One region of the Kineococcus gypseus genome, then DNA from elsewhere that is predicted to be linked to it. Evidence: predicted binding sites of a transcription regulator. Region 1 holds the regulator's gene; the other holds the start of a gene.
The links. Region 1 encodes HspR, which represses chaperone genes until heat shock. Its sites were predicted from a motif close to ANTTGAGNCNGNCNGNCTCAANT; they were not measured.
Positions count from the first base shown of each region.

Region 2: ACRYMN_RS17650 (Hsp20/alpha crystallin family protein) is a predicted target of HspR. The motif match lies at 1,801-1,823, and genes of this name have one in related genera.

Region 1 covers NZ_JBJLRD010000032.1:36,066-39,459, forward strand. Annotated here, with positions in the region: gene grpE (nucleotide exchange factor GrpE) at 1-236, shown strand, start outside; gene ACRYMN_RS13255 (DnaJ C-terminal domain-containing protein) at 358-1,419, shown strand; gene ACRYMN_RS13260 (heat shock protein transcriptional repressor HspR) at 1,635-2,024, shown strand; gene ACRYMN_RS13265 (histidine kinase N-terminal 7TM domain-containing diguanylate cyclase) at 2,004-3,394, opposite strand, start outside.
Region 2 covers NZ_JBJLRD010000056.1:5,614-9,007, forward strand. Annotated here, with positions in the region: gene ACRYMN_RS17645 (glycoside hydrolase family 15 protein) at 1-1,130, shown strand, start outside; gene ACRYMN_RS17650 (Hsp20/alpha crystallin family protein) at 1,203-1,745, opposite strand; gene ACRYMN_RS17655 (aldo/keto reductase) at 1,879-2,847, shown strand; gene ACRYMN_RS17660 (GNAT family N-acetyltransferase) at 2,888-3,394, opposite strand, start outside.

The DNA.
Region 1 (3,394 bases):
CCGGGCCGTTCGCGGCGATCGCCGACAAGCTCGAGGCGACGCTGGGCAGGTTCGGCCTGGAGCGCTACGGCGAGAACGGCGAGCCGTTCGACCCGGCGGTGCACGAGGCGCTCATGCACAGCCACTCCGACGAGTACGAGGTGGCCACCTGCGTGCAGGTGCTGCAGCCGGGCTACCGCTTCGGCGAGCGGGTGCTGCGCCCGGCCCGCGTCGCGGTGGCCGACCCGCAGGGATGACCCCGGCGGCGGTCCCGGCGAGCGCGAGCACCACGAGCACGACCACGAGCACGACGAGCACGACCACGAGCACCACGACCACGAGCACCACGACCACGAGCACAGGGAGGAGGGGGCGCCGGTGAGCATGCAGGACTGGGCGGAGAAGGACTTCTACGCGGTCCTCGGCGTCTCCCACGACGCCGACGCCGCGGAGGTCAAGAAGGCCTACCGCAAGCTGGCGCGGACGCTGCACCCGGACGCCAACCCGGGTGACCCGACCGCCGAGCAGCGCTTCAAGGAGGTCGGGGAGGCGTACGCCGTCCTGTCCGACCCCGAGCAGCGCCGGCAGTACGACGGCGTGCGCGCGATGGTCGGGGGCGGTGCGCGGTTCTCGGCCCACGGCGCCGGGGGCCCCGGCACCGGGGCGGGTTTCGAGGACCTGCTCGGCGGGTTGTTCGGCCAGGGCCGCGCGCCCGGCGGGGTGCGCTTCGGCACCCCCGGCGGCGCGGGCGGCGGGGCGGGTTTCGAGGACCTGCTCGGCGGGTTGTTCGGCCAGGGCGGTGCCGGGGCCGGTGCCGGTGGCGCCGGCGGGCCCTTCGGCGGCCCGTTCGGCGGCCCGCCGCCGCCGGCGCGCGGGCAGGACCTCGAGGCCTCGGCCCGGGTCTCCTTCCGCGCCGCCCTGGAGGGCGCGACGGTCGCGCTGCGGGTCCCCGACCCGCGCGGCGGACCGGTGCGCACCGTCAACGCCCGCCTGCCGCGGGGCGTGCGCGACGGGCAGAAGGTGCGGCTGCGCGGTCAGGGCATGCCCGGCCCCGGCGGCACGGCCGGCGACCTGCTCGTCACCGTGCACGTCGAGCCGCACCCGGTCTTCCGGCGCGAGGGCGACGACCTGCGCATGACGCTGCCGGTCTCCTTCGACGAGGCGGTGCTGGGCGCGACGGTGGAGGTGCCGACCCTGGACGGCTCCACCGTCCGGGTGAAGGTGGCCCCCGGCACGCCCTCGGGGCGCACCCTGCGGCTGAAGGGCCGCGGCGTGAAGCGCTCGCGCACCGAGGACGAGGCGGGCGACCTGCTGGTCTCCGTGGAGGTCGTGGTGCCCCAGCGCGTCGACGGCGCGGTGCGCGAGGCCGTGGAGGCGTTCGCGGGGGCCACGGCCGGCGAGGACCCGCGCGCGGGCCTGGCCGAGCGGGCGCGCAGCTAGCACGAGCGGCGGCACCGGCGGCGGGACGGCGCCACCGGCCCGGCCGGTCCCCGCGGGGACCGGCGGCGGGCCGGGGCGGCGCTCGCCGCGGGTGGTCGCAGCGGTGCTCACAGGGGGTGGTCACCGGGCGGTGGCCCGCAGCCGGGAGGAGGAGGGGCGTGTACGACGACGACGCGGCGGTGTTCGTCATCTCGGTGGCGGCGGAGCTGGCGGGCATGCACCCGCAGACGCTGCGCCAGTACGACCGGCTGGGCCTCGTCTCGCCCAGCCGGGCCCGCGGCCGCGGGCGGCGGTACTCCGCGCGCGACATCGCGCAGCTGCGGGAGGTGCAGCGCCTCTCGCAGGAGGACGGCGTGAACCTCGCCGGCATCAAGCGCATCCTCGACCTGGAGAACCAGGTGACCGCGATGGGCCGGCGGATCGAGGAGCTGGAGGCGGAGGTGGCGCTGGTGCGCCAGCAGGCGCGGCGCATCTTCGCCGCGGGCGTGGCCGGCGACATCGTCGCCACCCCGGTGGGCAAGCGCCCGCCGTCCCCGCAGCGCTCCACCGCCCTGGTGGTGTGGCGCCCGGAGCGCCCCGACCGCTCAGAGCGCGCCGCGCGCTGAGGCCCCTCGGGCCGCCCGCGAGCGCACGACCGGGCCGCCGGCCGCGACCACCCGGTCGCGCCCGGCGGCCTTGGCCGCGTACAGGGCGCGGTCGGCCGCGGCCAGCAAGGAGGGCGCGTCGGCGCCGTCGGCGGGGTGCACCGCGGTGCCGATCGAGACGGTGGGGCGCACGCGGGCGCCGGCGACCCGCACCTCCAGCCGCGAGCAGGCCGCGCGCAGCTCCTCCGCGCGCGCGGCGGTCGCCTCCGCGCCCGCGCCGGGCAGCAGCACGACGAACTCCTCCCCGCCGCTGCGGGCGACCACGTCGCCGGGGCGCACCGCGGAGGACAGCGCCGCCGCGACGGCCACGAGGACCTCGTCGCCGGCGGCGTGCCCGTGGGTGTCGTTGACCGCCTTGAACCGGTCGACGTCCACCACCAGGACGCCCGCGCTCGCGCCCTCGCGCGCGCACGCCCCCAGCGCGGTGGCCATCTGCGCGTCGAGGAAGCGGCGGTTGTGCAGGCCGGTGAGCGGGTCGCGCACGGAGTCCTCGGCCAGGCGCGCGCGCAGCCGCTCGACGAGGGCGAGCTGGTCCTCCAGGTGCCGGCGGGTGCGGACCTGCTCGGTGATGTCGCGGCTGACGACCACGCGCCCCAGGGCGCGCCCGCGCTCGTCGGTCATGACGTCGACCCGCACGTCGAGGTGCACCCCGGGCAGGACCTCGGCGGTGTACCGCGCGCGCCCGCCGGGCAGGTCGGCCAGGGCGCTCGGGTGCAGCACGTCCGTCGCCGGCAGGCCGACCGGGTCCCCGGGCAGGTGCGGCAGGCCGCGGCGCAGCATGGCCCGGGCCGCGGGGTTGAGGTCGACCACGGTGCCCCCCGCGTCGACGACGACGACGGCGTCGGTGACGGTGTCCAGCACCGCCTCGCGGGCCACCGGCACCACCTGCAGCAGCCCGCGGCGCAGCACCGCGTGCGCGGCGACCAGGGCGGTGACCGTGAAGCACAGCGGGGTGGTGTCCTGACCGGCGAACAGGTCGGAGCTGCTCACGTTGACGACGTTGCCCACCAGCGGGGCGGCGGCGGCCACGAGCACGCTGGTGATCTGGTCGCGCACGAGGGCGTGCGCGCGCCACCACGCCCGCACCAGGTGGCCGGCGGAGACGGCCAGCAGCCCGTAGCACCAGGTGGTGTGCGCCCAGAACAGCGGCCCGTAGACGAACGTGAAGCGCGGCGGGTCGCCCACCTGACCGGTGTACGTGAAGAACAGGTGGTGCCACGGGTCGGTGGCCACCGCGGCCAGCACGAGCACCGGCGGGACGACGAGGCCGGCGACCTGCGGGCGCGCGGGCCGGTGGTGCGGGTCGGCGATGGTGCGCGCCAGCAGGTAGG
Region 2 (3,394 bases), on a different contig from region 1:
CCACGCTGCACACCTGGCGCTCGGCGGTGCCGGACATCGCGCACTCGGTGGCGCCGGCGGAGGCGCGGCACTCCTACGCGGTGGTGCGCGGGCTGACCTCGGACTCCGGCGGGATGGTGGCGGCGGCGACGATGTCGCTGCCCGAGCACGCCGAGAACGGCCGCAGCTACGACTACCGCTACGCGTGGGTGCGCGACCAGTGCTACGCGGGGCTGGCGATGGCCGCGTGCGGCGGCCCGTACCCGCTCTTCGACACGCTCGTGGCGTTCGTGGTGCAGCGGGTGCTCGCCGACGGCCCGGCGCTGCGCCCGGCGTACACCGTGCACGGGCGCCAGGTGCCCGACGAGCGCGGCACCGGGCTGCCCGGCTACCCGGGCGGGTGGGACGTGGCCGGCAACCACGTGCGCGACCAGTTCCAGCTCGACGTGTTCGGCACCGTGCTGCAGCTGCTGGCCGCCGCGATCGAGCACGAGCGCCTGGACGCCGACGGCTGGCGCGCCGTGGAGGTGGCCGTCTCCGCGATCGAGCGGCGCTGGCGCGAGCCCGAGGCGGGCATCTGGGAGCTGCAGGCGGACTGGTGGGCGCACTCGCGCCTGGAGTGCGTGGCGGGGCTGCGCCGCGTCGCGGCGGTGTGCCCCCCGGCGAGCGCGGTGCGCGCGGCCACCCTGGCGGACGCGGTGCTCGCGGAGACCTCGCGGCGGTGCCTGCACCCGGACGAGGGGCGCTGGCAGCGCAGCCCGGGCCAGCCGGGCGTGGACGCGGCGCTGCTGCGCCCGGCGCTGCACGGCGCGACGCCGCTGGACGACCCGCGCCAGCGCGCCACCCTGGCGGCGGTGCGGCGCGACCTCGTCGACGACCACTACGTGTACCGCTACTCCCCCGACTCGATGCCGCTGGGCTCGACCGAGGGCGCGTTCCTGCTGTGCGGGTTCCTGCTGGCCGAGGCGCTGCACGCCGACGGGCAGGAGGTGGAGGCGTTCCGGTTCTTCGAGCGCAACCGGGCCGCGTGCGGGCCGGCGGCGCTGCTGGCGGAGGAGTGGGACGTCTCCCAGCGCCAGCTGCGCGGGAACCTGCCCCAGGCGTTCGTGCACGCCGCGCTGCTGCACAGCTCCGTGGCGCTGGGCACCTGAGGAGGCCACGTCCACCGGGGACGGGACGGCCCCCGCGGCCGTGCACGGGGCACGGTCGCGGGGGCCCGGGGGTCACTCGCCCTGCTGCTCGCCCTGCTCGGCGGACTGCTGGGCGGACCGCTCGGCCTGCTGCTCGCCGGCCTCGACGGCCTGCGGGGCCGCGGTGGCCACGGCGATGCGGGTCGGCTGCGCGGTGGTGTGCGCACCGGCGACGCGCACGGTGAGCACGCCGGCCTCGTAGGCCGCGCTCACCGCGTCGGCGCCCACGTGCGCCGGCAGGGCGAAGGAGCGGCGGAAGCTGCCGTAGCGGACCTCGCTGCGGCCGCGCTGGGCGTCGGTGCGGGAGTCCTTGCGCTCGCCGCGCACGACGAGGCGGTCGCCGTCGACCTCCACGGCGACGTCCTCGAGGGCCACGCCGGGCAGCTCGAGGCGCACCAGGGCGTCGTCACCGTCGCGGACGACCTCGGCGGTGGGCACGAAGCCCGCGGTGCGCGCGGTGCCCACGGTGCCCGCCGGGGCGAGCGGGCCGAAGGCGCGGCGCACGAAGCTGTCGAACTGCGCGTCGAAGGCCGCCTCGAACGGGGTGCGGCGGTCCCACACGGAGAGGGTGTTCACGGCTGTCCTCCTGGACTGTCCACGGCGCCCGGGTCGAGCGCCTTCGACTCACCCAACCTGAGCGGGACTCGCTCAATTCCGGGTTCGCCCACGGCGAAGGGCGCGCCGGGACGTGCGGGGGCAGGATCGGCGCATGGACTACGTGAAGCTCGGATCCACCGGCCTGGAGGTCTCGCGCCTCTGCCTGGGCTGCATGAGCTACGGCGACCCCGAGCGCGGCGGGCACCCCTGGACGCTGCCGCAGGAGGAGAGCGCGCCCTTCCTGCGCCGCGCCTTCGACGCGGGGGTGAACTTCTTCGACACCGCCAACGTCTACTCCAACGGCTCCAGCGAGGAGATCCTCGGCGAAGCGCTGCTCAAGCACGTGCCGCGCGAGGAGGTCGTCGTGGCCACGAAGGTGCACGGGCGCATGCGCCCGGGCCCCAACGGCGCGGGCCTGTCGCGCCAGGCGGTCCTCACCGAGATCGACAACTCCCTGCGCCGCCTGGGCACCGACCACGTCGACCTCTACCAGATCCACCGCTGGGACCCCACGACGCCGGTCGAGGAGACGCTGGAGGCGCTGGACGACGTGGTGCGCGCCGGCAAGGTGCGCTACCTGGGCGCCTCCTCGATGTGGGCGTGGCAGTTCGCCAAGGCCCTGCACCTGCAGGACGTCAACGGCTGGGCCCGCTTCGTCAGCATGCAGGACCACTACAACCTCCTCTACCGCGAGGAGGAGCGCGAGATGCTGCCGCTGTGCGCGGACGAGGGCGTCGGGGTCATCCCCTGGAGCCCGCTGGCGCGCGGCAAGCTGACCCGCGACTGGGACGCGGCGACGAACCGCTCCGAGAAGGACGAGTTCGGCAAGACGCTGTACCGCGACTCCGACGAGCGGATCGTCGAGGCGGTGGCGCGCGTGGCCGAGCGGCGCGGGGTGCCGCGCGCGCAGGTGGCGCTGGCGTGGGTGGCGCGCAACCCCGTCGTGGTCGCCCCGATCGTCGGCGCGACCAAGCCGCACCACCTCGACGACGCCCTGGCGGCGCTGGAGCTGGAGCTGAGCGACGAGGAGGTCGCCGAGCTGGAGGCGCCCTACGAGCCGCACGAGGTCGTCGGGTTCTGAGCCGCCGCGCCGGCCGGCCCCGCGGGACCGGCCGGCGCGCTCAGCCGAGCCGCGCCCCGCGGGCGGCGTCGACCTCGTGGACGACCTCCAGGCCGTCCTCCTCGTCCCACTGCTCCCCCACCCGCACGAAGCCGTACTGCGAGGCCAGGTTCCACGAGGCGGTGTTGTCCGGGGAGATGCTCACGCGCACGGTGCGCACGCCCGGCTCCTCGGCCGCGCGGCGCAGCAGCGCCTCCAGCGCGGCGCGCGCGTAGCCGCGGCGGCGCTGCGCGGGGTCGACGGCGTAGCCGACCTCCACCGTGCCGGTGGCGTCCGGGGGACCGTGGTACCCCGCCCGCCCGACGGCCAGGCGCCGGTCCTCGTCCCAGACGACGCCGGTGACCCACCCGGCGCTGGTGGGGTCCTCGCGCACCTGGTCGCGCCGGATCCGCCACACCCCCCGCCAGGAGGGGTCGACGAAGGCCGGGCCCAGCGGCACGGGGCTGGCCGCCTCGGCCGCCGCGAGGTCGCCCTCGGCCAGGGCGGCGAAGACCGGCTCGCTCAGGTG